Regions from separate parts of the Tardiphaga sp. 841_E9_N1_2 genome, predicted to be linked through region 1. Evidence: predicted binding sites of a transcription regulator. Region 1 holds the regulator's gene; the other holds the start of a gene.
What was found. The regulator PhoB, encoded in region 1, activates phosphate uptake and scavenging genes when phosphate is short. The targets are predictions, from matches to a motif close to TGTCATNNANCTGTCAT.

Region 1 (4,770 bases):
CTGACATTCTTCGTGCTCTCGGCAGCGCGTCTGATGCTGCTGCGTCTGGAAAAGAAGGCGGGCAACTAATATGAACCCGATTTACGCTTCACGCCGCCGCAACGACATGATCATCCGCGGGCTCTGCATGGGTGCCGCTCTCTTTGGCGTCACCTGGCTCGCGCTGATCCTGTTCACGCTGTTCTACAACGGTATCGCCGGCATCAGCCTGCAGATCTTCACCCAGAACACGCCGCCGCCCGGCTCCATGGAAGGCGGCCTGCTCAATGCCATCGTCGGTTCGATCATCATGACCGTCATCGGCGTCGGCATCGGCGCGCCGCTCGGCCTGTTTGCCGGCACCTATCTCGCGGAATACGGCAAGCACGACAAACTCACCTCGGTGATCCGCTTCATCAACGACGTGTTGCTGTCGGCCCCGTCCATCATCATCGGCCTGTTCGTTTATGGTGCGGTGGTGGTTCCGATGGGCGGCTTCTCGGCTCTCGCCGGTTCGCTTGCGCTCGCCGTGATCGTGATCCCCGTCGTGGTTCGCACCACTGAAGATATGCTTGGTCTCGTACCGAACCCGCTGCGTGAAGCGGCCTCGGCGCTCGGCCTGCCGCGCTCCCTGGTCATCAAGCGGATTGCTTATCGTGCAGCCCGCGCCGGTCTCATCACCGGCGTGCTGCTGGCGACCGCGCGTGTCGCCGGTGAAACGGCGCCGCTGCTGTTCACCGCGCTGAGCAACCAGTTCTTTAGCCTCGATCTCACCAAGACGATGGCCAACCTGCCGGTGACCATCAACAACTTCGTGCAGAGCCCCTACGAGTACTGGAAGCAGCTCGCCTGGAGCGGTGCCCTGATCATCACCTTGACCGTACTTGCCCTTAACATTGGCGCGCGCATTCTCGGCGCCGAGAGGACAGCAAAATGAGTGAGCTTTCTGTGTCGTCTGGCGTTCCTTCCGTCTCGATGCCGCCGCCGTCGGCCCTGCAGGGCGAGACCCGTCCCAAGGTCACCGTGCGCGACCTGAACTTCTACTATGGCGAACATCACGCCTTGAAGAAGATCAACCTGACTCTGATGGCGAACCGCGTAACCGCATTCATCGGCCCGTCGGGCTGCGGCAAGTCCACGCTGCTGCGCATCTTCAACCGCATGTATGATCTGTATCCCGGCCAGCGCGCCGAAGGTCAGCTCATGCTCGACAACCAGAACATTCTGGATCCGAAGCTGGACCTCAACCTGCTGCGCGCCCGCGTCGGCATGGTGTTCCAGAAGCCGACTCCGTTCCCGATGACGATTTACGAAAACATCGCCTTCGGTATCCGCCTCTACGAAAAGATCTCCAAGTCGGAGATGGACATCCGCGTCGAGAGGGCGCTGCGCGGCGGTGCACTCTGGAACGAAGTTAAGGACAAGCTCAACGCGTCGGGCCTCAGCCTGTCGGGCGGTCAGCAGCAGCGCCTGTGCATCGCGCGCACCATCGCGGTTCGGCCGGAAGTGATCCTGTTCGACGAGCCGTGCTCGGCGCTGGATCCGATCTCGACCGCGAAGATCGAGGAGCTGATCGACGAGTTGAAGGATCAGTATACGATCGCGATCGTGACCCATAACATGCAGCAGGCTGCCCGCGTCTCCGACAGCACGGCCTTCATGTATCTCGGCGAGTTGATCGAGTTCGATCAGACCAACAAGATCTTCACGTCGCCGACCGACCGCCGTACCCAGGATTACATCACCGGCCGCTTCGGCTGACGCGACATATTCGCGGGAGGAATTTGAGATGGCTTTTGAACACACCACCAAGGCTTTCGACGACGATCTGCAGGAGCTGACCCGTCTCGTCGCTGAGATGGGTGGCCTCGCGGAACGGCAGATCGTCGAATCCGTCGATGCGCTGATCCGCCGGGACGTCGCGCTCGGTGCGCGCGTCGTCGCCACTGACTCCGAGATCGACCAGTTGCAGCGCACGATCGAAGAGCGCGCCGTGCTGACCATCGCCAAGCGCCAGCCGATGGCTGTCGATTTGCGCGAGATCGTCGGCGCGCTGCGCGTCGCCACCGATCTGGAACGCATCGGCGATCTCTCCAAGAATATCGGCAAGCGCGTCAATGCACTCGACAGCGACTTCCATCCGCTGAAGCTGATCCGCGGCCTCGAGCATATGACCGACCTCGTGACCACCCAGGTCAAGGCCGTGCTCGACGCCTATGCCGCACACGATCTGCCCGCCGCGATGACGGTGTGGAAGGGCGACGAGGAGATCGACGCGATCTGCACCTCGCTGTTCCGCGAACTCCTGACCTATATGATGGAAGACCCGCGTAACATTTCGTTCTGTATCCACCTGATGTTCTGCGCCAAGAATATCGAGCGGATCGGCGACCATGCCACCAATATTGCGGAAACCGTGTTCTACATGATCGAGGGCCAGCAGATCCTCGACAAGCGCCCGAAGGGCGACATGACCACATTCGCGAATACGCCGACGGTCTGAAGCATGATCCGGAAAAGTGGAAGCCAGTCTTCCGCAAGGATCATGATTTAAAGACTTGTCGGACGTCACTGAGGGTATTGATCAAGATGGCTGTGAATGCACGCATTCTGGTTGTGGAAGATGAAGAGGCGCTAACGACGCTGCTTCGCTACAACCTCGACGCCGAAGGCTATGATGTTGAAACCGTCGCTCGCGGCGACGATGCCGACACCCGCTTGAAGGAGCGGGTGCCGGATCTCGTGGTGCTCGACTGGATGCTGCCGGGCCTGTCCGGCATCGAACTGTGCCGCCGCTTGCGCGCACGGCCCGAAACCAAGGCATTGCCGATCATCATGCTGACGGCGCGCGGCGAAGAGAGCGAGCGCGTTCGCGGTCTCGCCACCGGCGCCGACGACTACATCGTCAAGCCGTTCTCGGTGCCGGAGCTCCTGGCCCGCGTGAAGGGCCTGCTCCGTCGTGCAGCTCCCGAGCGTCTCGCCACCGTCCTGGCGTTTGGCGACATCGAACTCGACCGCGACAAGCGCCGCGTCGTGCGCTCAAGCCGTCCGATCGATCTCGGTCCGACCGAATATCGCCTGCTGGAGTTCTTCCTGGAACATCCGGGCCGCGTGTTCAGCCGCGAACAGTTGCTCGACAGCGTCTGGGGCCGCGACATCTATATCGACGAGCGCACCGTCGACGTGCATATCGGCCGCCTGCGCAAGCTGCTCAATCCCGCCGGTGAGCCCGATCCGATCCGCACCGTGCGCGGCGCCGGCTACGCGCTGGATGACCGCTTCGACAAGGCGGCGGAGTAGGTATCTTCCTTCTCCCCGCAAGCGGGGAGAGGTTAGAAGCCCCAAACAAAAAATGCCCGGCTCATCACCGGGCATTTTCATTTGGTTTAGATGCTTTCCAGCTCAGCGTGTCGGCTTTGGCACCGCGCGGCGGCGGTCGCTGGCTGGCTGATAGGCGATGCGCGAGTGATGTGCGCAATAGGGGGCGCCGGCCAGGGCCTTGCCACCGCAGAAGTAGAAGTCCGCGCTCGACGGATCGCCGATTGGCCAATGGCAGGTGGCTTCGTTGAGTTCGACCAGCGACAGGCGCTGGCTGATCGGCACGATGTTGTCATAGGCGATCGGGTCGGGCTCGGCCTCGATCTCGTAGTTATGGGCCAATGCTGTGTTGCCACGGGCCATCGGGCGGGCGACGCGCACCATCTGCTGCGCCGGGCGCGCCTTGCGCTGCCGCGGAGCTGCCGAGGAGGGGCTCTTGGCACGGCCGGACAGGCCAAGGCGGTGCACCTTGCCGATCACGGCGTTGCGGGTCACGTTACCGAGTTCCGCAGCGATCTGGCTGGCGGAAAGGCCGCCTTCCCAGAGTTTCTTCAACTGTTCGACGCGATCGTCGGTCCATGTCATTACCGTCATCGCCGTTTTCCCTTCGTGAGCGCCGGCCTGACCGGGCAGCGCTGCGAGTTGAGACTTCAAAAATCCCTGCGGTCAGAATCCTTTAGCGCTCACCGGGCGCGAATTTCGCGTCCGGCTGTTACGCCGCACTGGATGTGTCAAAAGGATCTACCGCCGCACGAGATGTCGTATCCGACGAGGCAAAAGCTACAATATGCCGTGACTCGCGCGCAAGAGTCGGGCATGCCGCGTCCACATGCTTCTGCAAATAAAGCTGCAAAATCGGCTTTTTCTGCGACTCCGTGTGACTCGAAAGCCGCAGTGCGCGGTTGACAGTCTTCACAGCACACATAGAATAATGCCCACGTGCCGCCCGAGAAGGGCGGCACGTTTCGTTTCTAGGGTCCGTTGTTCGATTTCGCACAGTTGTCATCGACGCGGCCGCAGTCTTTTCGATCGGATCGGTTATGACCAGCAACGCAACGTCTTCGCCCCTCTCTCAGGCTCACTTGCTGCCTGTTTTCGCGCGTGCGGATGTCGCTTTCGAGCGCGGTGAAGGCGCGTGGCTGATTGGAACCGATGGCGAGCGCTATCTCGATTTCACCAGCGGCGTTGCCGTGAACGCGCTGGGCCATGCGCACCCACATATGGTCGCCGCATTGCAGGAGCAGGCCACCAAGCTCTGGCATATGTCGAACCTGTTCAAGAGCCCGGACGGCGAGCGTCTCGCCGCCCGGCTGTGCGAACAGAGCTTTGCGGATTTCGTGTTCTTCGCCAATTCGGGTGCGGAAGCTATGGAATGCGCGATCAAGGTGACCCGCCACTATCATTTCTCCAAGGGCCATCCCGAGCGCACGCGCATCGTCACCTTTGAAGGCGCGTTCCATGGCCGCACCCTCG
Region 2 (4,770 bases), 190 kb from region 1:
TCATACTTTGCGCGCAGGAGCGCGGTGTTGGCATCGATGCGCCAGCCGTATTCGAGCACGAGACCGATCGAGGCCTCGACACCGCGCGACGACTGCTGGCCGACCTGCTGAACCGCTCCGCCGCTACCCGGAACCGCTGCGAGCAGATTGTTCTTCACGATCTCATAGGCAGCGAGCGTCCACTCGCCGCGGCCGCCCCAGAACGACTGCTTGACGCCGATCTCGGCCTGTTTGCCGGTCGCGAGGTCAAACTTCGCATTGGCGTTACTCGCCGAGATCAAGCCGCCGATGGTATCGACCGCCGTCGAATACTGGCCATAGAAAGCAAGGTTCTGAATCGGCGTATAGACGACGCCGGCGCGCCACGAGGTCGCCGAATAGTCCCGGGTGTAGCTGTTGGCGGGGGTGCGATAGTCGGTTCGTTCGACGGTCGGTTGGTCCTGGCGGACGCCGGCGATTAGCGACAGCTGCTCAGTCACAGCCAATCGATTCTCTGCGAAGAACGCGTATTGATTGGCGACGCTCTTGAAGCCCGGAACAGTTGGGTCGGGGCTACTGAACAGGCCGGGATCGAAATTATACGGATTGACCGATGAGGACCCGCTAAACGGCGAATTGTTGGTATGCTTGAAGTCGATGCGGTTAACGTCGAAGCCCGCCACGAAGGTGTTGACCATGCCGAACAGATGGCCCTCGAAGGTGGCGTCCATGCGGTCGCCGATCTGCTGCTGCTGGTGGAAGATCTCGAGATAATCGCCGCGATCGATCAGGCCGGTGCCGGAATTGAAGCCGTAGATCTCGACCTCCTTCCAGTGGCGCTTCGCATACATGTAATAGAGCGTGTTGCGCAGGGTGATGCCGTCGGCCACCTGCCACTCGGTCTTCACCTGGCTCCAACTGTCCTGATAGCGGATGTTGCTGTCGCTGACATTGTAGTTCTTGAAGCGGATCGCCTCATTGAGCTGGCCGTTAATCAGCGGCGTGCCGAAATATTTTGATGGATGGCGGTCGCCATAGTCGGTGGAGAGCGTCCAGGTGATGTCCTCGGTCTGCTTGATCTGCACGGCGGCGTGCAGCGCGATGTTCGAGGTGTTGTCGCGATCGACCCAACCATCGGACGCGTTGCCGGTGACGGCGATACGATAGGCGACGTCCTTGCTGACCGGGCCGCCGCTATCGAGAGCGATGCGGCGCGTCATGTTGCTGTCCAGAGAGATTTCGGCCTGGTTGCGTGGCACCCAGAGCGGCAGTTTCGAAATCACGTTGATAGCGCCGCCGATGGCGCCTTCGCCATACATGACGGAGGCGGGGCCGCGCAGCACTTCGATCTTCTCGGCGGTCCAGGTGTCGAAGGGGAAGTTCACCGTGCCGGAGCCGACATAGAGGCGCGTGCCGTCATAGAGCGACGTGACAGAGCCGCTGCCGGCGAAGCCGCGGGTGCTGAAAGCGATGCCGCCATTGCCGGGTTCACCGATGGCCGTAAAGCCGGTGGCATTCTGCGTGACGGCATCGACCACGTTCTGCTGGCCGCGCTCGGCCATGGTTTCCGCCGAGATCACCTCGACGCTGGCCGGCGTCTGCAGGCGCGTCAGGCCGAGGCGGCTCCCCGTCGATGTCGTGCCGGTGAGGTTGAGCGTCGGCGCTGCGAAGACGGGGCCTGTCGGCGTGGCGACCGGCGCGCCGGTATTGGCGGCGACATTGCGCTGCTGCCGCGGGCGCGTAGCGCGCGATGCATTGCCGTTCGTGGCGCGGCGTGCGCGCTGAGGCGTCGCTGACGGCTGAACGACAACAGGATCGAGCGTCTGGCTCGACTGTGAGGTTTGCGACCAGCTTTCGCTCGGACACAACAAGCAGGAGAGAGCAACAGAATAAAGAAAGGGAGTATGTCGCTTCAATGCGACGGGAGAAACGGAGGTCATGAACAGGACTCGCGGTTACGTGGCACGTCACCGCAAACCAAGTCGCCCCGCCGCTTTCAAACAGGCAGTGTGACTTCCACCAGGACACCCCGCCCAATGTGCTCGCGTGTGACCACGACTGGCGGCAGGTCTCCTGGCTCGCGGGTCAATGCCTGTCGCCGCCTTCCCAGGTGAACACCCAGTGGCTCTTGGCGCGGGCTCGCCGCTTACAGTTGCGGGGGCAGCCGCGGAATCGGGGGATCCCCCTCACCGCATTCCCTTTTGATCCCCGAAGGGAACCGTCACGTTCACGTTAAGGTGAAATTTCCAAATGTGTCAATCAAGCTGCCAGTCATTCGCAGCTTGCTTTGGCGGGTGTTGATATTGCGCATCACCTGTCATCGCAGCGTCAAGCGATCTGCCTAGAGCCACTGGTGCCAGAGCCAGGATCAGGAGTTCGCCATGGCACTACGTTTATCCCGTCGTCGCTTCCTCGCGCACTCAGCCGCAGCAGGCGCCAGCTTCCTGGCGATGCCTTACCTCAGCCGCGCGGCGGATCGTCCGGTCGTGTCGCATGGCGTGCAGTCCGGCGATGTCGGGACGAGCAGCGGCATGATCTGGTCGCGCGCGGATCGGCCGGCGCAGATGATGGTGGAAGTCGCCACGACTGAATCCTTCAGCAATGCGCGCATGTTGCCGGCTATCACGGCGCTGCCCGAGAGCGATTTCACGGCGAAGCTGCTGCTCGATAATCTGCCGGCCGGGCAGGACATCTTCTACCGCGTCAAATTCCGCGATCTGTCGCATACCGACATCGTCGGCGAGCCGGTCATCGGTCGCTTCCGCACCGCGCCAGCGGATCGCCGCGATGTGTCCTTTGTTTGGGGCGGCGATGTCGCCGGGCAGGGTTGGGGCATCAATGCCGAGGACGGCGGCATGGTCACCTTCGCCACCATGCGCAAGCACAATCCGGATTTCCTGATCCATTCCGGCGACACGATTTACGCCGATGGGCCGATCCTGCCCGAAGCAAAATTGCCGGATGGCACGATCTGGAAAAACACCATCACGGTGCCGGAAAAGGCGAAGGTCGCCGAGACGCTCGATGAATTCCGTGCCGCGCACAAATACAATCTACTCGACGACAATGTCCGCGCATTCAATGCGCAGGTGCCGATCTTCGGCCAGTGGGACGATCATGAAGTCACCAACAACTGGTCGCTCTCGAAGCAGTTGCCGTCGTCTTACAAGGAGCGCGACATCACGCTGCTGGCGGCGCGCGGTGCGCGTGCCTTTCACGAGATGTATCCGATCTCGGTCAATCCGAACGAGCCTGGCCGCGTCTATCGCACGCTCAATTACGGCCCGCATCTCGATGTCTTCATGCTGGACGAGCGCAGCTATCGCGGGCCCAACGGCCCGAACCTGCAGGAGAGCTATGGTCCCGATGCGTATTTCATCGGCCCGGAGCAGATGGCCTGGCTGAAGCGCGCATTGATGGCCTCGAAGGCGACCTGGAAGGTCATCGCCTCGGATATGCCGATCGGCCTCGTCGTCTATGACAACGCTGCCGACAAAACCGGGTCTGAGGCCATTGCGCAGGGCGACGGGCCAGTGCGGGGCCGCGAGCTGGAAATTGCCGATATCCTGCGCTTCATCAAATCGGCCGGTATCCGCAACACGGTCTGGCTGACCGCCGACGTGCATTACACGGCGGCGCATTACTACAATCCGAAGAAGGCCCAGTTTCAGGATTTCGAGCCGTTCTGGGAGTTCGTCTCCGGGCCGTTCCACGCCGGAACCTTCGGCCCGGCGGCGCTCGACAATACCTTCGGTCCCGAGGTCCGTTTCGTGAAGGCGCCGGGGCCCGATAAGCAGAATTTGCCCCCGTCGGCCGGCATGCAGTTCTTCGGTCACGTCAAAATCGACGGCCAAAGCGGCCAAATGACCGTTACCCTGCGGGATCGGGCCGATATGGCCCTTTGGGCCACGGTTCTGGACCCGAAATTGGGCTAACCATTTGGCAGATTCGCATTGTTTTTCGGCGATTTCCCCCTATATTGCGCCGCAACGCGTCCGAGTACCCGGCCCCTTCTGGCCGGGTTTGCTTTTGGAGGGATTGCCCCAGCGCGTTTTCAGACGAGGCAGTTATCGAACGCGCTCGAGCGCAAGGCATAAGCCTTTTGTTGTCGAGCATGTCTTGTTGAACCCGCTCAAGGGCACCCAGACCGTAACCAGAAGAAGACCTATGAACCTTCGCAACATTGCTATCATCGCCCACGTTGACCACGGCAAAACCACTCTCGTGGACAAGCTGCTGCAGCAGTCGGGCACGTATCGCGACAATCAGCGCGTCCAGGAACGCGCGATGGATTCGAACGACATCGAAAAAGAGCGCGGCATCACCATTCTCGCCAAGTGCACCTCGGTGCTGTGGGATGAAGTCCAGATCAACATCGTCGACACCCCGGGCCACGCTGACTTCGGCGGCGAAGTCGAACGCATCCTGTCGATGGTCGATGGCGTGATTGTGCTCGTCGACGCCGCTGAAGGCCCGATGCCGCAGACCAAGTTCGTGGTCGGCAAGGCGCTGAAGCTCGGCCTCAAGCCGATCGTCGCGATCAACAAGGTCGACCGTCAGGACGCCCGCATCACCGAAGTCGTCAACGAAGTGTTCGACCTGTTCGCAGCGCTCGACGCCACCGACGACCAGCTCGATTTCCCGATTCTGTACGGATCGGGCCGCAACGGCTGGATGGCCGACAGCCCGGACGCGTCGCATGATGTCGGCATGAAGCCGCTGTTCGATCTCGTCATCAAGCATGTCGCGCCGCCGGTGGTTGAAGAAGGTGCGTTCCGCATGCTCGGAACC

Region 2: a site for PhoB is predicted at 2,295-2,311, ahead of AB8A50_RS22415 (alkaline phosphatase D family protein). Genes of this name have one in related genera too.

The regions. Positions count from the first base shown of each region.
Region 1 is NZ_JBPWQC010000001.1:4,847,509-4,852,278, forward strand. Features, by position in the region: gene pstC (phosphate ABC transporter permease subunit PstC) at 1-69, shown strand, start outside; gene pstA (phosphate ABC transporter permease PstA) at 71-916, shown strand; gene pstB (phosphate ABC transporter ATP-binding protein PstB) at 913-1,740, shown strand; gene phoU (phosphate signaling complex protein PhoU) at 1,769-2,482, shown strand; gene phoB (phosphate regulon transcriptional regulator PhoB) at 2,575-3,279, shown strand; gene AB8A50_RS23270 (GcrA family cell cycle regulator) at 3,382-3,891, opposite strand; gene AB8A50_RS23275 (aspartate aminotransferase family protein) at 4,338-4,770, shown strand, end outside.
Region 2 is NZ_JBPWQC010000001.1:4,655,480-4,660,249, forward strand. Features, by position in the region: gene AB8A50_RS22410 (TonB-dependent receptor) at 1-1,919, opposite strand, end outside; cobalamin riboswitch at 2,026-2,217, opposite strand; gene AB8A50_RS22415 (alkaline phosphatase D family protein) at 2,361-3,914, shown strand; gene typA (translational GTPase TypA) at 4,147-4,770, shown strand, end outside.